DNA from 3 places in the Gulosibacter sp. ACHW.36C genome. Region 1 is predicted to be linked to each of the others. Evidence: predicted binding sites of a transcription regulator. Region 1 holds the regulator's gene; each other region holds the start of a gene.
The links. The regulator HrcA, encoded in region 1, represses chaperone genes, less so after heat shock. The targets are predictions, from matches to a motif close to TTNGCACTCGNNNNNNNCGAGTGCNAA.
Positions count from the first base shown of each region.

Region 2: the regulator HrcA is predicted to act here: its motif matches at 2,474-2,500, upstream of groES (co-chaperone GroES).
Region 3: the regulator HrcA is predicted to act here: its motif matches at 1,684-1,710, upstream of groL (chaperonin GroEL).

Region 1 is NZ_CP097160.1:1,265,267-1,272,507, reverse strand. It holds gene M3M28_RS05825 (PhoH family protein) at 1-882, opposite strand, end outside; gene M3M28_RS05820 (histidine triad nucleotide-binding protein) at 911-1,258, opposite strand; gene M3M28_RS05815 (16S rRNA (uracil(1498)-N(3))-methyltransferase) at 1,277-2,008, opposite strand; gene dnaJ (molecular chaperone DnaJ) at 2,008-3,102, opposite strand; gene hrcA (heat-inducible transcriptional repressor HrcA) at 3,149-4,159, opposite strand; gene hemW (radical SAM family heme chaperone HemW) at 4,180-5,394, opposite strand; gene thyX (FAD-dependent thymidylate synthase) at 5,384-6,115, opposite strand; gene M3M28_RS05790 (tetratricopeptide repeat protein) at 6,176-6,628, opposite strand; gene dapB (4-hydroxy-tetrahydrodipicolinate reductase) at 6,632-7,241, opposite strand, start outside.
Region 2 is NZ_CP097160.1:2,082,885-2,090,125, reverse strand. It holds gene M3M28_RS09600 (hypothetical protein) at 1-672, shown strand; gene M3M28_RS09595 (class I SAM-dependent methyltransferase) at 1,175-2,380, opposite strand; gene groES (co-chaperone GroES) at 2,541-2,834, shown strand; gene rarD (EamA family transporter RarD) at 2,914-3,894, shown strand; gene guaB (IMP dehydrogenase) at 4,018-5,520, shown strand; gene M3M28_RS09575 (siderophore-interacting protein) at 5,666-6,583, opposite strand; gene M3M28_RS09570 (ABC transporter ATP-binding protein) at 6,573-7,241, opposite strand, start outside.
Region 3 is NZ_CP097160.1:795,183-802,423, reverse strand. It holds gene groL (chaperonin GroEL) at 26-1,645, opposite strand; gene M3M28_RS03600 (cold-shock protein) at 1,756-1,968, opposite strand; gene M3M28_RS03595 (LytR C-terminal domain-containing protein) at 2,037-2,612, opposite strand; gene M3M28_RS03590 (DUF3263 domain-containing protein) at 2,642-2,929, opposite strand; gene msrB (peptide-methionine (R)-S-oxide reductase MsrB) at 3,042-3,446, shown strand; gene M3M28_RS03580 (YceI family protein) at 3,436-3,981, opposite strand; tRNA gene M3M28_RS03575 (tRNA-Thr) at 4,038-4,113, opposite strand; gene M3M28_RS03570 (SDR family NAD(P)-dependent oxidoreductase) at 4,159-4,911, opposite strand; gene M3M28_RS03565 (ABC transporter ATP-binding protein) at 4,996-5,994, shown strand; gene rlmB (23S rRNA (guanosine(2251)-2'-O)-methyltransferase RlmB) at 5,991-6,962, opposite strand; gene cysS (cysteine--tRNA ligase) at 6,959-7,241, opposite strand, start outside.

The DNA of each region.
Region 1 (7,241 bases):
GACGATCTTGGCGACGAGGCTGTGGCGCACGACGTCGTCGCTCGTCAGCTCGGCAAAGTGGATGTCGGGGATGTCGCGCAACACGCGAGACGCGTGCCGAAGGCCGGAGTTGCCGCCGGGCAGATCGACCTGGGTGACGTCGCCCGTCACCACGAGCTTCGAGCCGAAGCCCAGGCGGGTGAGGAACATCTTCATCTGTTCCTGCGTCGTGTTTTGCGCCTCGTCGAGAATCACGTAGGCATCGTTGAGCGTGCGGCCGCGCATGTAGGCCAACGGTGCCACCTCGACGACGTTCTGGCTCATCAGCTTGACGACAAGATCGGGGTCGAGCATGTCGCCGAGGGCGTCAAACAGCGGTCGCAGGTAGGGGTCGATCTTGTCGTTGAGCGTGCCCGGCAGAAAGCCGAGGCGCTCCCCCGCCTCGACGGCGGGTCGCGTGAGCACGATCTTGTTGATCTCGTTGCGCTGCAGGGCCTGCACGGCCTTCGCCATCGCGAGATACGTCTTGCCGGTTCCGGCGGGGCCGATGCCAAACGTGACGGTGTTGACGTCGATGGCGTCGACGTAGCGCTTCTGCCCGAGCGTCTTGGGGCGCACCGCGCGGCCTCGCGCGTTGACGATGGCCTCACCGAATATCTGCGTCGGCGAGGGTCCTGCGCCGTTCGACAGCAGTTGCTTCGAGCGTGCGACCTCGTCGGGCGCGAGCACCGCGCCCGAGCCGGCGAGCGACGCCATCTCGCGCACGAGTCGCTCGGCGAGCTCGACGTCGTCGACGTCGCCACGCAGGTGCACCTCGTTGCCGCGCACGAGCACCGTGACGTTTGGATGCTCTGCCTCGATGGTGCTCAGGAGGCGGTCGCCCGGCCCCAGCAGGTGCAGCATCGACGCACCCTCGATGACGACCGTTCGCTCAGTCTGCTGCAAGTGAGCCTTCCTCCAACCCGCCCGCGAGGACGTGCGCGTGTACGTGGAATACCGTCTGGCCGGCGTTCGCGCCGGTGTTGAACACGAGGCGGAAATCGCCGTCGCCGTGTTCGCCCGCGAGGCGCTTCGCCGTCGCGACGACGTGCGCGAGCAGCTCCGGGTCGCCGGCGGCGAGTTCGGTGACGTCGCGGTACTGCGGGTCCTTCGGCACAACCAGCAAGTGCACCGGCGCCTTCGGGTTGATGTCGGTGAATGCGATAACGCGATCGTCTTCAGCAACGATCTCGGCGGGAATCTCGCGATTGATGATCCGGGTGAAAATGCTCTCGGCCATGCGGGTGAGTCTAGTCGCCTACCAGCGCCCGAGCTTGGTGAACAGCGCGGCGAGGGCGGCCGGGCCCGCGGTCGACGTACGCAGCACATTGGCGCCGAGCCGGCGGCGTTCGGCGCCCGCCTCGGTGAGCAGCGCGAACTCGCGTTCGTCGATGCCGCCTTCGGGACCCACCACGAGGGCGAGGTCGCGCGCATCCGGCTCGAGCTCGCTTAGGGGCGCCTCGGCGATGGGGTCGAGTAGCACGAGGCGAATCGTGCCCGCGAGGTGCGCGAGCTGCTTGGTCGTGACGGGCACCTCGACGAGCGGCACGCGTGCGCGTACCGCCTGCTTGCTCGCCTCGCGGGCGATCGTCTGCCAGCGCTCGCGTTGCTTCGCGACCTTGTCGCCGCGCCACGTCGAGACCGAACGCTGCGCCTGCCAGGGAATCACGCCGTCGATGCCGAGTTCGACGGATGCCTGCAGCGCCATCTCGTCGCGGCCGCCCTTGGCGAGGGCTTGCACGAGCAGGATGCGCGGGCTCGGCTCGGCTGCCACGGTCGCGTCGGCAAGTGCCCGCGCGGTGAACTCTGCGTTGCCGACTTCGCTCGCCTCGGCGGTGACGCTGCCGCCCTCGCCGTCGAGGAGCGCAAGTTGCTCCCCGACCCGCAGTCGCGCCACGCTCACTGCGTGCCGAGCCTCGGGGCCGGTCACGGTGATGAGGTCACCCGCGCGCACGGCTACGAGGTCAGCCGCGAAGTAGGCGTGCGCCACTAGCGGCCGAACTTTCCGCGCAGCTTCGAGAACAGCCCGGGCTGGTCCTTGATCAGGCCTGGCGTAAGCGGGTGCTTGTCACGCTCGGCGAACTGCTTGAGCAGATCCTTCTGCTTGTGGTCGAGCTTCGTCGGCGTGCGCACCTGCAGCGTCACGTCGAGATCACCGCGAATGGGGCTGCGCAGGCGGGTCACGCCACGGCCGCGCACGGTGAGCACGTCGCCCGACTGCGCGCCCGCCGGGATCTCCAGCTCGATGTCGCCGTCAACGCCCGGCAGCGTCGTCGTGGTGCCGAACACGGCGTCGACCATCGAAACCTCGATGGTGGCCAGCAAGTTGTCGCCGTCGCGGGTGAAGGTCTCGTCCTCGCGCACGCGAATCTCGAGATAGATGTCGCCGTAGGCACCGCCGGCGGCGCCGGCCTCGCCCTGGCCCGGCAGGTGCAGGCGCAGGCCGGTGTCGACACCTGCGGGAATGTCGACCGGCAGGGTCACCTGCGAACGCACGCGGCCCTGGCCGTGGCAGGTGTCGCAGGGGTGTTCGATGACGGTGCCGTAACCCTGGCACACGCCGCAGGGGCTGGAGGTGACGACCGGGCCGAGCACGGAGCGCACCTGGCGAGTGACCTCGCCCGCGCCGCCACAGGTCGAGCAGGTCGTCGGGCTCGTGCCCGGCGCGCAGCAGCTGCCCTCACAGGTCTCGCAGCGCACGGCGGTCGCGATCTCGATGTCGCGATGCGTGCCGAAGATCACCTCGGCGAGGTCGAGGTCGACGCGCACCAGCGCATCCTGCCCCCGCTGCGCGCGTGAACGCGGGCCGCGGCGCGAACCCTGGCCCCCGAAGAACGCGTCGAAGATGTCGCCAAATCCGAAGCCGCCACCGGCGCCACCGGCATCGCCGAGGTCGTACTGCTGCCGCCGTTGCGGGTCAGAGAGCGTGTCGTAGGCAGCGGTAACGTCTTTGAACTTCTCGGCCGCCTCGGGCGATGGGTTGACGTCGGGGTGCAACTGACGGGCCAGCTTGCGGTACGCCTTCTTGATCTCTTCGGGGCTTGCCTCGCGGCTCACACCGAGTGTCTCGTAGTGGTCTGCCAAGACCTCTGCCTCCTGAGTGGATGAAATGAAGTGGTTCGAGCCGAAATCAGCTCGGAGTGTCGAAGCTGCGCGAGAGGTATCGCGCGACCGCGCGAACGGCGGCGATGTTGCGCTGATAGTCCATGCGCGTCGGACCGAGGATACCGACTCGGGCGTCGCCGTCGGGGGTATAGCCGGTGGCGAGGATGCTCGTCTCCTCAAGCGCCGAGTTGAGGTTCTCGTGGCCGATCGACACCGCGACGCCTCGTTCGTCGAGATCGAGCTCGCCGACGAGCCGCAGCAAGACTACCTGCTCTTCGATCGCCTCGAGCACGGGGAAGATCGACGAAAAATCGTGCTCAGTCAGCGCGAGATTCGCCGCGCCGGCGATGATCAGCTTGTCGTCGCGGTTGGCAAACACCTGCTGCACGAGCGACTGCAGCACGCGGTCGGCGACGCCGCCAAGGTCGTCACCGTCGTGCAGTTCGCGCAGCTCGGCCGCGGCGTCCTCGAGCCGCTTGCCGACGAGGCGTTCGTTTACGAGGTCGCGCAGCGCGAGGAATTCCTCGTCGCCGGTGTCGCGCTCGAGGTCGACGATGCGCTGTTCGACGCGGCCGGTGTCGGTGATGAGCACCACGAGCACGCGGCGCACCGAGAGCGACACGAGTTCGATGCGGTGGATGTGTGCGTCGAGCAGCGAGGGCAGGTGGCCGATCGCGACGGTGCCGGTGAGCTGCGCGAGCGTGCGCACCGAACGCGTGAGCAATTCCTCGGGTTCGAGCGAGCCCTCCATGAACTGCTCGATCGCCCGGCGCTGCGCCGTGGTGAGGGGGCGCACATCGGCGAGGCGATCGACGAACACGCGGTACCCCTTGTCGGTGGGCACGCGGCCCGACGAGGTGTGGGGTGCGGCGATGAGATCGGCCTCTTCGAGGGCGGCCATGTCGTTGCGAATCGTCGCAGCAGACACGCCAAACTGATAGCGCTCCACCAACCGTTTCGACCCGACGGGCTCGTGCGTGGCGACGTAGTCGCCGATGATGGCGCGCAACACCTCAAGACTGCGTTCGCTCACCATAGCGACCAGTTTACTTCGGCTTAGGCGAGCGCTCGGGCAACCACGTCGGCGAGCAGCCGACCGCGAACGGTAAGTTGCAGGGTTCCGCGGATCGCCGCAGCACCGTCGACGAGGCCATCGGCGATGAGTTCCGCGACCCCGCGCCGATCGCGCAGCTCGGCGAGCGGCAGCCCCTCGACGAGGCGGGAGCGCAGCAGTACGCGCTCGGCGTAGCGCTGCTCGTCGTCAAGCACCTCCCGAGCGGCGGCGGGCGAATCGCCCTGCGCGAGCCGCTGCGCGTAGGCAGCGGGGTGCTTCACGTTCCAGAACCTCGTGCCGTTGATGTGGCTATGCGCCCCCGGGCCAAAGCCCCACCAGTCGGTGTCGTGCCAGTACGCGAGATTGTGGCGCGAGGGATGCTCGCCGTCGAGCGACCAGTTCGAGATCTCGTACCAGCGGTACCCGGCCTTGGCGAAGGCCGCGTCGGCGTACTCGTACATCTCGGCCTGCAGGTCGTCGTCGACCTCGGCGACCTCGCCGCGGCGAATCTGGCGCGCGAGCGCGGTGCCCGGTTCGACGATGAGGGCGTACGCCGAGATATGTGTCGGCGCGAGCGCGAGCGCGGCGTCTACCGAGCGACGCCAATCGTCGAGCGACTCCCCCGGCGTGCCGTAGATGAGGTCGACGGAGGCGTCGAGGCCGACCGCCTTCGCGGCAGCGACCACGTCGGGCACGCGGAGCGGGTCGTGGGTGCGGTCGAGCGTGCGAAGCACGTGCGGCACCGCCGACTGCATGCCGAAGCTCACGCGAGTAAAGCCGCCCTCGACGAGCTCACGGAGGTATTGCTCATCGACCGAGTCGGGGTTCGCCTCAGTCGTGATCTCGGCGTCGTCGACGATGCCAAACGTGTCGCGCAGCGTCGCGAGCGTGCGTACGAGGTCGGCCGCCGGCAACAGCGTGGGCGTCCCGCCGCCGAAGAACACCGTGCTGAGCGGCTCCCGATGCCCGGCGTCGTCGAGCACACCCCGGGCCAGCGCGACTTCCTGGGCTACCGCATCCGCGTAGCTCGACTGGCTCACGCCGCGCAGCTCGGTCGCGGTGTAGGTGTTGAAGTCGCAGTAGCCGCAGCGCACCCGGCAGAACGGGATGTGCACATACGCCCCGAACTGCCTGCCAGTGAGCCCCTGGGCGGCAGCCTCGGGCAGCGCGCCGTTCTGAGGAACCGGGTCGCCGTCGGGCAGCGCGCTAGGGGGCAACGCGACCGTTTGCCTGGAACACCTCGGCGGTCACGGGCATGTGCTGCGACCAGAGGTCTTCCATCTTCTCGGCGCACATCTCGATCTCGCGCTGTGGGAACGACGGGAAGGTCGAGCCCTCGGCCTTGCGGCGCAGCGAGAGGAAGTTCATGAGCGAGCGGGCGTTCATCGTCACGTACATCGACGAGTAGATGTTGAGCGGCAGCACCGTGCGCGCGACCTCGCGGGCGACGCCGGCGTCGAGCATCCGTTGGTAGCTCGCGTACGCCGCCTCGGACTGCGTGCGCACCTCGGTCTGCACGAGGTCGACCTGCTCAGCGCTGCCGGGGAAGAACTCGTACTTGCCGGGGCGGCCCTCCTGGCGGAGGTTGCGCTCGGCCGCGGGCACGTAGAAGACTGGGCGGAGCTCGCGGTAGCGGCCCGACTCCTCGTTATAGCTCGCCATGCGGTGACGCTGGAACTCGCGGAAGACGAAGAGCGGCGCCTGCACGTAGAACGTGAGCGAGTTGTGCTCGAACGGGGTGCCATGGCGATCGCGCATAAGGTAGTTGATGAGACCGCGGTCGCGCTTCGCGAGTTCGGCGGTGTCACCGGTTGCCGAGTCGAGGCTCTGTTCACCCACGGTCGAGACGCGGGCTGCGAACAGCACATCACGGTCGGTGGCCTGGGCCCGGACGAGTTCGACGGTTACGTCGCTACGGAATTCGATCTCACCACTCACACGCTCAATCCTAACTGTCGCGCGCCCTCGGAAAGTTCGGCCGGCGCGCTCGGAGACGAGTTAGGCAGCGCGCTCGAGCTCGATCGCGCGCCGAAGCGCCTGACGAGCGCGCGGCGTGTCGCCCGAAGCCCGATACGCGAGGCCGAGCAGCACCCAGTTGCGCCAATCACCGGGGTTCGCCTCGACCCGGTCTTTCCACGACTCGAACTCGGCGTCGGCCGCGGCGCGGTCGGGTCGCCCACTTTTCTGTCGGGGCAGGTTGTCCTCGGGCAGTTCGCCGGCCTCGGCCATCCGGTCGATGAGGCGGTTCGATTGCAGCACGAAGCGCAAGTCGCGCATGACGAACAGCACGCCGACGATCGGAAACACGATGAGCGCGAAGCCCATGACGATGCCGATGACCTCGCCGCTCGTGACGAGGCCCCAAACAATGCCGGCGATGGCGAACAGGTAGATCGCCATGAGCGCGAGCAGCACGTAGACGCCGATCTGCGCCCCGCTGAACCGCCGCATCCGCTAGCCCCCCAGCCCGAGCAGGGCGTCGAGGCCGACGGTCAGGCCACGCTGCGTTGACGCCTGCTGCAGCGCCAGGGTGATGCCGTGCACGTATGCGCGGTTGCTCAGCGTCTCGTGGCGGATGTTCACGAGTTCTCCCTCACCACCGAAGATGACCTGCTGGTCGGCTACGACGCCGCGCAGGCGCAGGGCGTGGATGGGGATGCCCGCGACGATCTCGCCTCGCGCGCGCTGATCGGTATTCGGCGACGAGACCTCGCTGCCCCTGGCATGCGCAATCGCCTCGGCGGTGCGCACCGCGGTGCCCGACGGCGAGTCGACCTTGCGGTCGTGGTGCGCCTCGAGGATCTCGATCGAGTCGTAGAACTTGCCCGCGATCGACGCGAGGTGCGTCGAGAGCACCGAGCCGACCGAGAAGTTCGGCACGACGAGCACGCCGCGCTCGGCGGGAATCGTCGACTCGAGCTCAGCGAGGCGGTCTTGGCCCCAGCCGCTCGTGCCGACGATGACGTTGAGCCCGTGCTCGAGCGCGAAGCGCGTGGCTCGCTCCGAGACGTCGAAATGCGTCACGTCGATGAGCACGTCGGCGCCGAGCATCTCATCGAGCGCC
Region 2 (7,241 bases), 820 kb from region 1:
ATGACCGACAGCGAGGGCGCGAACACGCAGCGACCGCACGGCGAAGATGAACAGATTGTGCCGGCCTCGGGCGGCACCTTTGGCGTCACCGACGACCGCTCCGACTTCGGCCGGGGCCCGATTCACCCGCGCGACGCGGGCGACGACGGTGAGGCCGACGACAGTGACACCCTCGACGTCGACGGGCTCACGAACGACGACTACACCGACCGGGTGCAGCACCCCGAGCACCGCGAGTACGGCGACTACGCGGACGGCCAACCGCCGCTCGCCGGTCAGCCGTTGCCCCAGCAGCCGGGCCAGCAGGCTCCGGGCCAGCAGGCGCAGCAGCAGCCGGGGGGCTACGGCGCCCCGCCGGTGCAGCAGCCGGGCTACGGGCAGCCGCGCGAGCAGGAGTTTGCGCCGACGCAGTTCGGTGCACCCGCAGTCACCGCGGCGCGGCCGACCTTCTCGTACGTCGGGCTCGCGCTCGCGCTCGTCGCGCTGATTCTGCTCTGCTTCCCCGGCATCCTCTGGATCATCGCGGGCGCGCTCGGCGTTATCGGGCTTGTCGTCTCGGTCGTGGCGATGAGCCGCGAGCCGAACGGCAAGGCACTCGCCGGCATCGGCATTGCGGGCAGCGCGATTGCCATTGCGATCGCGATTGCGACCGCGATCGTCGTCGCGCTGTAGTCAGCCCGCGGCCAGGCCCGGGCAGCCTAGAGGAGTACTTGCCTGCCACTCCGTGATCGTCTGGTGCCGGAGACGACTTCCTCCACTTCTCCGGACTATCCCCGCGGCCGCAGTCGTCTCCCGCACATAGTGGCGCGCTCAGCGACAACTGGCGCAATCACCATCGCGCCAGTTGTCGCTGAGCGCGCCACTGCCATTCGTGCGGCGTCGCTGACAGCGCCACCTCCACTCGCACTGCATCGCTGACAACGCGACTGCTCACGCGGCAGTCACCAGAGCGCCGCTCAGCGACGGCCCCGCCGGAGCTCGCGTCCCAATCGCATCAGGTGGAGGGCTGAGCTGACCCGGGTGTCCCACAGAGTGCGTCAAGGGGTATATATCCCTCCTGATCGGATAGTGGGACAGTTGGGTCACGGGCGCGAAGCAGCGTGGGCTGGCGGTGATGCCGAGACGGACGCGGCACCTCACGCCAACCCGTTCACAACGTCACTGGGAAGAACGCCTAGGCGCGGTCAGCGAGGATCGCGACGCGGCGCTCGTCGACGCGGGTGCAGATGAGTGTCGCGGCGTTGTCGCCGCGCGGCTGCAGCTCCTTGCGGAACTTCGCGGGGTCGAGGTCGACGCCGCGCTTCTTGATCTCGAGCCGGCCGATGCCGAGCCCACGCAGCCGCTTCTTGAGCGAGCTCGCGTGCAACGGCAACACCTCGCGCACGCGGAAAACCTGCGCGAACGGCGTCTCGTGCAGCTCCGGCGCCGTCACCCAGGCGATCTCGGGCGAGATCATGTGCCCACCGAGGATGCGCGCGAGCTCGCCGATGAAGCGGCCGCGGATGAGCGCCGGATCGGGCTCATAGAGAAACTCGCCGAGCTCGCCGACGGGCGCATCGTCGCTCGCCGCGTCGGCCGAGGTGAGCTCGTGCGCGCCGTCGCGCAGCACGAGCGCGCTGCGGCACACGCCGGCCCGCGCCGTGGCGCCGAGCCAGACGGCGCACTCGACGAGCTCGCCGTCGACCGAGAGCCACTGCGTCTCGACGGGCCGGGATGTGGTGCTCGGCGGGAGCAACTCGTGCGGCAGCGCCGGGCCGAGCTTCACACCCGCCGCCCGGCCGTTCGCAGCGACGTCGAAGGCGAAGCCGAGCGACGGGCGCCAGTCATCGGGGTCGGCGAGCCGGCGAGTGCCGCCGCGCGACTCGGTGCGGCGCGCAGGGTCGAGGAACACGCCCTCGGCGCCGTCGAGGTTCGTGGCCTCGGCCGTCGAGTGCTCGACGCGCGCGTTCGAGAACGGTGCGAGGTTGAAGCTCGCGATGGCCGCCGTTAGCTCGTCGGCGTCGACCGCGAGCAGGTCGAAGCCGAGTGACGCGAACGCGAGCGAGTCGGCGCCGATGCCGCAGCCGAGGTCGGCGAGCGTGCGCACCTCGGCCCGGCGAAAGCGATCGGCGTGCCGCGCCGCGACCTGCAGCCGGGTCGCCTGCGCGAGCCCCGCATCCGTAAAGAGCATGTTCGCGGCGAACTTGCCGAACTTCGTGCGGGCCCGGCGCCGCAGCTGCAGCTGCGTGAGTACGACGGCGCTCGTGTGCGCGTCGACGCCCGCCTTGCGCAGGGTCATGACCGCGCCGACGGCATCGCTCACCGTGTCGAGCTCGGCGTACTCATCGAGCAAGCGCAGGGCCTCGGGGGTGAGCAGCACTTCCAGGTCGTCGCGATTCACCCTGCCTACCGTACTTGCCGGCGATGCCCTTCGCTCTGGGCGTACGCTCGGGCGGCTGGGTGGCACCATCAGGGAGCACCCAATACACTCGAGTTAGCACCCTCAGGGTGAGAGTGCTAACTTCAAACTTGCACAGCTCGTCAAGAGAAAGAGGATTGCCGTGTCGGTGAACATTCAGCCGCTCGAAGATCGCATTGTCATCCAGCAGGTCCAGGCCGAGCAGACCACCGCGTCGGGTCTCGTGATTCCTGACACCGCCAAGGAGAAGCCGCAGGAGGGCGAGGTTGTCGCCGTCGGCCCCGGCCGCTTCGACGAAGACGGCAAGCGCATCCCCGTGGATGTCGCCGTTGGCGACAAGGTCATCTACTCGAAGTACGGTGGCACCGAGGTGAAGTACGCCGGTGAGGACTACCTCATCCTTTCGGCTCGCGACGTGCTCGCGAAGATCGCCTAGGCTACTCGCGTAACGACCAGGCGGGCTCCCGGAATACCGGGGGCCCGCCTTTGTTGTTGCTTCGGCGTAAGCTGCCGAGGTGACCAACTCTGCAACCAGCCCCGCATCCGCACCGGAGCGATCGGGGTCGACGCAGACGACCGGCCTGATTCTCGGCATCTCGTCATTCGCGGTGTGGGGCCTGCTGCCGCTCTACCTGCAGACGGTGAAGCCGACGAGCACCTTCGAGATCATCGCGTGGCGCATCGTGCTGTCGGTGCTCTTCTGCTTCGCCGTGCTGCTCATCGCGCGGCGCTGGGGCGCATTCACGCGCATCATCAAGAACTGGCGCTCGATGCTGTTCCTCGGCCTCGCGAGCCTCGCCGTGTTCGCGAACTGGACGCTCTACGTGCTCACGGTCGAGGTGGGGCGATCGCTCGAGGGCTCGCTCGGGTACTACCTCAACCCGCTCATCTCGATGCTGCTCGGCATGGTGTTTCTGCGCGAGCGGCTGCGGCCGCTGCAGTGGGTCGCGGTCGCCTTCGCGACGGCGTCGTTCATCGTCATGGTCGTCGCCTACGGCGAGCCGCCGTGGCTCTCGCTCGCGATCGCGTGTTCGTTCGCGATTTACGGTCTGCTCAAGAAGCAGGTCGGCCGCAGCGTCGACCCGATCGCCGGGCTCACCATGGAGACGCTCTGGCTCGCGCCGCTCGGCATCGGCATCCTCATCTTCATCGAGGTGACCAGCGGCCTGACGATGGGTCGAGTTTCGGGCGGGCACACCACGATGCTGCTGCTCGCCGGCGTGATGACGAGCGTGCCGCTGCTGCTCTTCGCCGCCGCCACCGCGCGGCTCAGCCTCGTCGAGGTCGGCATCGTGCAATACGTCGCGCCGACCATGCAGTTCATCTTCGGCGTCGTGCTGCTGCACGAACCGATGCCGCCCGAGCGCTGGCTCGGCTTCGGCCTCGTCTGGCTCGGCCTCGTCTTCTTCACGATCGACCTCGTCATCGACGTCGGGCGCCGGCGGCGTCGCACCCGGGTCGAGCCTGATCCGACCGGCGAGATCAACGTCGTCTGAGCATCCGCTCTGGCCCTGACGGTGGGTGGGGAATGCCCCGCGCCGCCCCGGCGTTGGGTCGTACCATGGAGATACGCGCCCGCGTCCTCGGCGGGCGAACACAACCGCGTTTGCAGGAGCAAAATGACTGAGCACGATCCCTTCGGCTTTACCGGACTCACCTATGACGATGTGTTGCTGCTTCCGGAAGAAACCGATGTGATTCCGTCTGAGGTGGACACGACCACGCAGCTCACGCGCAACATCTCGATCAAGGTGCCGCTCGTTTCGGCGGCGATGGACACGGTGACCGAGTCGCGACTCGCGATTGCGATGGCCCGCCAGGGTGGCCTCGGCATCATCCACCGCAATGCCTCGATTCAGGACCAGTCCGTCATGGTCGACCGCGTGAAGCGGTCGGAGTCGGGCATGATCACCAACCCCATCACGACCTCGGCCGGCGCGACCGTCGCCGACGTCGACGAGATCTGCGGCCAGTTCCGCATCTCGGGCCTGCCCGTCGTCGACGAGGCCGGCAAGCTCGTCGGCATTATCTCGAACCGCGATATGCGCTTCGTCGCCGACAGCGAGAAGGCGACCACCAAGGTGCACGAGGTGATGACCTCGGAGGGCCTCGTGACCGGCCCCGTCGGCATCAGCGGCGACGACGCGTTCCGCCTGCTCGGCCAGCACCGCATCGAGAAGCTGCCCCTCGTCGACGAGGGGGGCATTCTGCGCGGCCTCGTGACGGTGAAGGACTTCGACAAGCGCGACAAGTACCCGCTCGCGACGAAGGATGCGAGCAACCGGCTGCGCGTCGGCGCGGCCATCGGCTTCTTCGGCGACGCCTGGGAGCGTGCGGGCTCGCTGCGCGACGCCGGGGTCGACGTCATCGTCGTCGACACCGCGAACGGCCACTCGCGCGGCGAGATCGACATGATCCGCAAGCTCAAGGCCGACCCGGCGTTCAAGGACGTCGACATCATCGGCGGCAACGTCGCGACCCGCGAGGGCGCCGCGGCGCTCGTCGAGGCGGGCGCGGATGCGGTCAAGGTCGGCGTGGGCCCCGGCTCGATCTGCACGACCCGCATCGTTGCCGGTGTGGGCGTGCCGCAGGTCACCGCGATCTACGAGGCCTCGAAGGCGACCCGCGGCACCGGCGTACCGGTCATCGCTGACGGCGGCCTGCAGTACTCGGGCGACATCGCGAAGGCGCTCGTCGCCGGCGCGAACGCCGTCATGCTCGGCTCGCTGCTCGCGGGCACCGACGAGGCGCCCGGAGACCTCATCTTCGTCAACGGCAAGCAATACAAGTCGTACCGCGGCATGGGCTCGCTCGGCGCGATGCAGACCCGCGGCAAGAAGACCTCGTACTCGCGCGACCGCTACTTCCAGGCCGACGTGCCGAGCGACGACGAGCTCATCGCCGAGGGCATCGAGGGCAAGGTGCAGTACCGCGGCACCGTGCGCCAGAACGTGTTCCAGCTCACCGGCGGCCTGCACCAGTCGATGTTCTACGTCGGCGCCCGCACGATTCCCGACCTGCAGTCGCGCGGTCGCTTCGTGCGCATCACGGCGGCGGGCCTCAAGGAAAGCCACCCCCACGACGTGCAGATGGTCGTGGAGGCCCCGAACTACAAGAAGTAGGCGCGTGCGCGAGGCCGGCGCCGCGCTCGCGGCCGGCCCCGCGCATCCGCCACCTCAGCCATAGGTGTTGCGTTTGGCCCCATTTTCACGCGATTCCAGCGAGGAAATGGGGCCAACCGCAACACCAATGCATCGTTGAGAGCGGCTAGTTTTCGGCGCGGCCGAGGCGCCAGTAGCCCATGAAGGCGACGGTGCGCTTGTCGATGCCACGCTCGCCGACGAGGTGCCGGCGCAGCGTCTTGACGGCGTTCGACTCACCCGCGAGCCAGGTGTAGAGCGAGGTCTGCTCGAGTGCGGCACCGCCCTTCGCGGTGCGGGGCACCTCCCAGAGCAGATCGGTGTCGAGGTTGATCTCGGTGACGGTCTGCGGCGTGCCTTCGGGCGCGAGTTCGGCTGCGGCCCGCTCGACTGCGGGGATGAGCGCCGAACCATGCTCGGCACCCGCCCGTGCGACGGCGCGCACCTCGAAGCCCGGATGTGCGGGGAAATACGCCGCGTCGGCGGCCGACTCGACCTCGACGACGGCCACGCCCCGAACATCCGCCGGCAACTGCTCGAGCATGACCGCGATCGCGGGCGCCGCCGTCTCGTCACCAATGAGCAGGAACTGCTCGGTGCGTGCCGGCGGCACGAAGTCGACGCCGCCGGGCTCGCCGTCGAAGCGCGCATCCGGGCCGAGCAGCACCAGCTCGTCGCCCACGGTGGCGGTCTCGAGCCAGCGCGAGGCCGGGCCGGTTCCGCCAGGGTGCACCACGAGGTCGACATCGACCTCATTGCGCTCGGCCCGCACGTAGCGGGTCGTGTAGGTGCGGATGGGCGGGCGCGAGTCTTCGGGCAGCTCGCGCCAATCGCCGTACCAGTCCGTCGAGCCGAGCAGCGTGCGCGCATCCGCGGTCGGCGTCGAGAAAAGCAGCTTGATGCGCTGGTCCCAGCCCGGGTCGCCGAAGTGTTCGAGCGAATCGTCGACGAACGTGACTCGGCGGAAGCCGGGGGAGATGTCGCGTACCGCGGCGACGCGCACCGGGAACAGGGCGAACGGGGCGACGGTGGTGCTAACGGGCATTGCTTCCTCCGGAGGGGTCGGTATGGTGACGGCCGACGGGCAGCACGAGCGGTGCGCCCGAGACCGGGTCGTCGATGACGCGCGAGGTTATGTCGTACACCTCGGCCATGGTGGCTTCGGTGACGACCTCGCGCGGGCTGCCGGTCGCGACGATCTTGCCGCGGCGCATGGCGATGAGGTGATCGGCGTAGCGGGCGGCGATGTTCACGTCGTGGAGCACCATGACGATGGTCGTGCCGCGCTCGCGGTTGAGGTCGGTGAGCAGGTCGAGCACCTCGTACTGGTGTGTCACGTCGAGGAACGTCGTCGGCTCGTCGAGCAGCAACACGTCGGTGCGCTGCGCGAGGGCCATCGAGATCCACACGCGCTGCCGCTGGCCGCCCGAGAGCTCGTCGATGGCACGGCCCGCGAGCTCGGTGACACCGGTCGCGGCGAGGGCGTCGGCGATCACCGCGTCGTCGTCAGCGGCATGCGTCTGAAACGCCCGGTGATGCGGGTGCCGGCCGCGCGCGACGAGGTCGTACACCGTGATGCCCTCGGGCGCGATCGGCTGCTGGGGGAGCAGCCCGAGCTGGCGGGCGAGCTCCTTCGACGGCATCGCGGCGACGTCGCGCCCGTCGAGCACGACGCTACCCGCGAGCGGCTTGAGCACGCGCAC
Region 3 (7,241 bases), 470 kb from region 1:
TCGCGGGAGCAGCTAGCGCTACGGACTAGAAGTCCATGCCACCCGTGGGGTCACCGGCAGGAGCGGCGCCAGCCGGCTGCGGCTTGTCGGCGACAACGGCCTCGGTGGTGAGGAACAGGCCGGCGATCGATGCGGCGTTCTGCAGCGCCGAGCGGGTCACCTTGACCGGGTCGAGGATGCCCTCGGCGATCATGTCGACGTACTCGCCGGTCGCAGCGTTGAGGCCGTGACCGGTCTCGAGGCCGCGGACCTTCTCTGCCACCACGCCCGGCTCGAGGCCAGCGTTGAGGGCGATCTGCTTGAGCGCGGCGTCGAGGCTCGACTTCACGATCGCAGCACCGGTTGCCTCGTCGGCCGACAGCTCGAGGCCGTCGATCGCGGCGCCCGACTGGGTGAGCGCAACGCCACCACCGGCGACGATGCCCTCCTCGACGGCAGCCTTCGCGTTGCGGACGGCGTCCTCAATGCGGTGCTTGCGCTCCTTGAGCTCAACCTCGGTGGCCGCGCCCGACTTGATGACGGCAACGCCGCCGGCGAGCTTGGCGAGGCGCTCCTGGAGCTTCTCGCGGTCGTAGTCGGAGTCGGTGTTCTGGATCTCCTGCTTGATCTGCGCGACGCGACCCTCGATCTGCGCGGCCTCGCCGGCGCCCTCGACGATCGTGGTCTCGTCCTTCGAGATGATGACTTTGCGTGCGCGGCCGAGCATGTCGAGGTTCGTGTTCTCGAGCTTGAGGCCGACCTCTTCCGAGATGACCTGGCCGCCGGTGAGGATCGCGATGTCCTGCAGCATGGCCTTGCGGCGGTCGCCGAAGCCGGGAGCCTTGACGGCGACCGACTTGAAGATGCCACGGATCTTGTTGAGCACGAGGGTGGCAAGGGCTTCGCCCTCGACGTCCTCGGCGATGATGAGCAGCTGCTTGCCAGCCTGCATCACCTTGTCAACGACGGGAAGGAGGTCCTTCACGTTCGAGATCTTGCTGTTGACGATGAGGATGTAGGGGTCCTCGAACACCGCTTCCTGGCGGTCGGTGTCGGTGACGAAGTACTGCGACAGGTAGCCCTTGTCGAAGCGCATACCCTCGGTGAGCTCAAGGGTGGTCTCGAAGGTGTTCGACTCTTCGACGGTCACGACGCCCTCGCGGCCGACCTTGTCGATCGCCTCGGCGATGAGCTGACCGATGTGCGGGTCAGCGGCCGAGATCGACGCGGTTGCGGCGATGTGGCCCTTGCTCGAGACCTCGACGGCCGAGTCGAGCAGGTGCTTCGTGACGGCCTCAACGGCCTTGTCGATGCCGCGCTTGACCGAGATGGGGTCGGCGCCGGCAGCAACGTTGCGCAGGCCTTCCTTCACGAGGGCCTGAGCGAGCACGGTCGCGGTGGTCGTACCGTCACCGGCGACGTCATCAGTCTTCTTCGCGACCTCCTTGACGAGCTCCGCACCGATCTTCTCGTACGGGTCCTCAAGCTCGATTTCCTTTGCGATCGAGACTCCATCGTTCGTGATGGTGGGGGCGCCCCACTTCTTCTCGAGCACAACGTTGCGGCCGCGCGGGCCGAGGGTCACCTTGACGGTGTCAGCGAGCGTGTTCAGGCCACGCTCGAGACCGCGACGAGCCTCTTCATCAAAGGCGATCATCTTCGACATAAATGTGTCGTCCTTTCAGGACCTGAGTGGTCTTCGGATTAGCACTCAGTGTCGTGGAGTGCCAAGACCAATGTTGGCACTCTCACCCTGAGAGTGCAAGGAGAGTCCGCCTACAGCGAGCGCACGTGCTCGGCCTGCGGCCCCTTCTCGCCCTGCGTCACCTCAAACTCGACCGCCTGGTTCTCCTGCAGCGTGCGGAAACCAGTCATATCGATCGAGCGGTAGTGCACGAATACTTCCTGCGCGGGGGTGGTGTCACCGTCGACGGTGATAAAACCGAAGCCCTTTTCCGCGTCGAACCACTTCACGATGCCTGTAGCCATAGCGGCACCCTAGGCAAGGCTCGCAACAGGCACGTGAAATTCGAGTGACGAGATGGGCAACGTTGCCGCTAGAGCAGCGCGTCACCCGCATCCGAGCCAAGGATCACGACGAGCGTGCCCTCGGCGGCGATGTTCGGGTCGACCGAGATCTCGCCGAAGCCGAGCGTCTCCTGCGCACCGAGGGCCGCGCCGCGCTGGTCTTCGCTCGCGACGACAATGCTCGTGGTCTGGTAGTCGAAGCTGTCGGCGTCGGCGACCGTGCCGACGGTCCAACCGCCGCTCGTCATGGCCTCCGAGCCCGCGGTCGCGAGGCCGGGCGTGCCAATGCCGTTGAGCACCGTGACGCTGAGCGAAGCATCCACCGTCGCGCTTGGGCCGGTCTCGGTCGGCGTGGGGGTCGGCCCAGCGCTGCTCGACTCGGTCGGTGACGTCGTCTCTTCCTGCCCGCCCATGTCGGCGGTGAACTGCACCTGGTTGTCGATCGCCCACATCACGCCGACGCCGATGCCGACGAGCAGCACGAACGCGACGATCGCCACAATCCACGACATGAACTTCGACGCCCAGGTTCGCGGCGCGCGGTGCGCCCCGCGGCGCTTGAGCGTGCGGGGGAAGTCGTCGAAGCGATCCTTGGGGTACTTCACGTGTGCTGAATCTTCCTGCAGGGGTGGGGCTAGTTGCGGCCGTCGACCGTACCGAAGCGGTGCGCTCGACGTGCCTCGCGCATCCGCCGAAGCCGGTGCACAAGCATCGGATACGCGACGAGCGCCGAGGGCGACTCAATGAGCGTACCGAGAATCTGATAATACCGAGCAGCGGAATAGCCGAACTGGGCGCGAATCGCATCCTCTTTCGCGCGTCCGTGGCGAGGATGCTCCGCTTCGAATTCGAGCAAGGCTCGGTCTTCGTCGTGGAGCGGCGGCGGGCTCGAGTGGCGCAGGGCGCCTGCGGCTTCGGGCATATTCGCCTCCTCAGCGGTGTTGAACTCATTACGGAATGCTCGTCCCGAGCCTACGCGCGCTCGGGCAGATTGCCCTCGCGGCGCGCGTACACTTGCCTATCCAGGAGGTCCCATGTCGTACGAAGTTGAACGCACTGATGCGCAGTGGCGCGAGGTGCTCAACCCCCAGGAATTCCAGGTGCTGCGACAGGCCGGCACCGAGCGGGCATTTACCGGCGCGCTGCTCAACGAAGAACGCCCGGGGACCTACACGTGTCGCGCCTGCGGCAACGAGCTCTTTAACGCGACGACGAAGTTCGACGCGGGGTGCGGCTGGCCCAGCTTCTGGGAGCCGCTGCGTGAGGGCGCCGTGGAGTACCTCGAAGACAACACGCTCGGCATGCGCCGCGTCGAGGTTCGCTGCGCGAAGTGCGGTTCGCACCTCGGGCACGTGTTCCCCGACGGCTACGGCACCCCGACCGGCGACCGGTTCTGCATGAACTCGGTCAGCCTGGAGTTCGTGCCCGCTACTGCTTAACTAGGGCGAGTTCGAACTCGAGCGTGATCTTGTCGCTGACCAGCACCCCGCCCGAATCGAGCGGGGTGTTCCAGCGAACATCCCACTCGCGGCGGTCAATGCGTCGCGAGCCTTCGAGGCCAGCACGCGTTGCGCCCATCGGGTCGTGCTCAACACCCATCAGCTCGAGCGGGATCGACGTTTGACGGGTAATCCCCCGAATGGTCAGGTCTCCGGTCACGATGAATTGGTTGTCACCAATCTCGTCAATCGAGCTCGAAACGAACGTGATCTGCGGGAACTCGCCGACGTTGAGAAAGTCGGGGCTGCGCAGGTGGTCGTCGCGCTCCGGCTGGCGAGTGTCAATGCTCGCGGCCTCGATCGTGACCTGCACGTTCGACTCGGCCAGGTTCTCAGCGTTGATGTTGGCCTGACCCTGCACGTTGTTGAACGCACCGCGAACGCGCGACACCATGGCGTGGCGCGTCGAGAACCCCACGCGCGAGTGCGCGTTGTCAATCTGCCAAGTTCCGGCAAGCTGCGGATCAATTGCCATGTGCTGGCTCCTTTTGTCGTGCAGTGGTAGCGACTCACCTTACCCCTGCAAAACACTGGAGCCGCCTATCGGGTTCGAACCGATGACCTTCTGTTTACAAGACAGATGCTCTACCAGCTGAGCTAAGGCGGCAACAGCATCCCATACTACGGGGTGATGGGATGCTGCGGTGACAGGCTAGACGGCCGTGTAACCGCCGTCGATGAGGTAGTAGCCGCCGGTGACGAACGAGGCGTCCTCGCTGAGCAAGAAGCGCACCACCTTGGCGACCTCCTCGGGCTCGCCGAGGCGACCCAGCGGGTGCTTCGCGGCGAGCGCGTTGTACATCTCGTCGGGCATCTGCTTGAGCAGGGGCGTGTTGATGTAGGCCGGGCCGACCGAGTTGATGCGCAGGCCCTGGGCGCCGTACTCGGCGGCGGCGTTCTTCGTGAGGCCGACGACCCCGTGCTTTGCCGCTGTGTACGCGCCATTGCCGAGCGCCGCGACGGTGCCGTGAATCGAGGCCATGTTGACGATCGCGCTCTCGGCAGCACCGGCTTCGAGCATGGCGGGAATCTGGTAGCGCATGCCGTAGAGCACGCCGTTGAGGTTAATGTCGATGACGCGGTCCCAGTCGTCAAGGTCGACCTGCCCGGCGGGGGCGTTCGCGCCGCCGATGCCGGCGTTGTTCACGGCGTAGTTGAGCTTGCCGTAGGTCTCGATCGCGAACGCGACCGACTTCTCGCTGTCTTCCTTCACCGCCGTGTTCGCGACGAAGGCGACCGCGGTTCCGCCGGCGCCGGCGATCTCGTCGACGACGCGGTTGGCGCCATCCTCGTTAATGTCCGACACGACGACCTTGACGCCCTGTGCGGCGAGTTCCTTCGCGATGGCTTCACCGATGCCCGAACCGGCTCCAGTGACCAGTGCGACGCGACCTGCAAATGACATGAATATGACCCCTTCTGTTCTCGATGGGAGGTCTCCTCATGGTCGCACCGCGCACTGAACGACACCCGACTACGATGGCTCGGTATGGCCGCAGTTACCTTCGCGAGTGTCTCGCGCCGCTTCCCCGGCGCCACCCGAAACGCCGTTGACGATCTCAGCATCGAGATTGCCGACGGCGAGTTCTTGGTACTGGTGGGCCCCTCGGGCTGCGGTAAGACCACGACGCTCCGGATGCTCGCGGGCCTCGACCCGGTCGATGACGGCCGCATCCTCATCGGCGACGATGAGGTGACGAACGTCGCGCCGAAGGATCGCGATATCGCGATGGTGTTCCAGAATTACGCGCTCTACCCCCACCTCACGGTCGAGCAGAATATGGGCTTCGGCCTCAAGACGCGCGGCGTCTCGAAGGCCGAGCGCAACGAGAAGGTACGCGAGGCGGCGAAGCTGCTCGACCTCGAGCCGCTGCTGCACCGCCGGCCCTCGGAACTCTCGGGCGGCCAGCGCCAGCGCGTGGCCATGGGTCGCGCCATCGTGCGCGAGCCCCAGGTCTTCCTCATGGACGAACCGCTGTCGAACCTCGACGCGAAGCTGCGCGTACAGACGCGCGCGCAGATCGCCTCGCTGCAGCGCCGGCTCGGCACCACGACGGTCTACGTGACGCACGATCAGACCGAGGCGATGACCATGGGCACGCGCATCGCGGTACTCAATGAGGGCAAGCTGCAGCAGCTCGGCACGCCGCAGGAGCTCTACGACCGCCCCGTGAACGAGTTCGTCGCGAGCTTCATCGGCACGCCGGCGATGAACCTCTGGACCGAGAACGGCGAACGCGTCGGTGTCCGTGCCGAAGACCTCCGCCTCACAAACGAGGGCGGCATTCCGGCGCGCGTCACCCTCGTCGAAGAGCTCGGCTCCGACGGCTACCTGTTCTGCTCCGGCGAGATCGCGGGCGACGAGGTCCAGCTCGTCGCGCGCGTCGACGGCCGCGATCACCCGCAGATCGGTGACGAGGTGCGCCTCGAGGCGAACCGGCAGCGACTGCACCGGTTCCGCCTCGACGACGGCACTCGCCTGAACTAGAGCAGGGCTTCCTTCGCCTCGGCGGCCGCCGCACGCAGCTTCGAAATCTCGTAGCAGGTGACGGATGCGGCGATGCCCGCATTGAGCGACTCGGTCGCGGCATCGATCGGAATCGACACGATCGCGTCGCACTGCTCGGCGACGAGACGCGACAGGCCCTTGCCCTCCGAGCCGACAACGACGAGCAGCGGCGAGGTCGCGAGGTCGAGTCCGGGCAGTTCGACGTCGCCGTCGCCGTCGAGGCCGACGACGAAGACGCCCTGCTGCTTGAGCGACTTGATCGTGTTCGTGAGGTTGCTCGCGAGCGCGACGGGCAGGCGCGCGGCGGCACCCGCCGAGGTGCGCCACGCGGTCGCCGTCATACCCGCGGCGCGGCGCTGCGGGACGATGACGCCGTGGCCGCCGAACGCGGCCACCGAGCGGATGATCGCGCCGAGATTGCGGGGGTCGGTGATGCCGTCGAGCGCCACGAGCAGCGGCACGTCACCGCGCGAGATCACTCGTTCGGCCAGCTCGACCGGGTCGGAGTACTCGTACGGCGGAACCTTGACTGCGACGCCCTGGTGCACGGCGTCGAACGGCACCATGCGGTCGAGCTCCTGGCGGGTCACCTCGAGCATCGGGATCTGGCGCTTCGCCGCGAGCTGGATGATCTCCTTGATGCGGTCATCCACCTCGATGTTCTGCGCGACGTACACCGTCGTGGCGGGAATCTCAGCACGCAGCGCCTCGACCGCGGCGTTGCGCCCGGTCACCAGCTCAGTGTCGTTCTGCGCGCTCGACGACGCGCGGCGCTGCCGCTGCTGCGGGCGCGCCTGACGGTTCTTCGCCTCGGCAGCCTGCTTGCGCCGGCGGTCCTTTGCCCAGTGACGGTCTTCCGCCCGCGGGGTCGGGCCCTTGCCTTCGAGTGCCTTGCGGCCGAGGCCGCCGGTGCCCTTCGAGGGGCCTTTCTTCTGTGACTTGGTCATTCGTTCACGCTCCAGTGTGGTCCCTGCGGGCTGTCTTCAATCGTGATGCCGGCCGCGGCGAGGCCGTCGCGGATCCGGTCGGCAGCGGCCCAGTCCTTCGCCGCGCGCGCCGCGGTGCGCTGTTCGAGCAGTTCGCCGACGAGCTTGTCGAGCACGGGTTCGAGCGAGGCCGACTGGCTGTCTTCGGCCCATTCCTCGGCGAGCGGGTCGAGGCCGAGGATGCCGAGCATCCCGCGCACCGCCGCAACGGAGTCCCGCACGCGCTCGGCGTCACCCGCG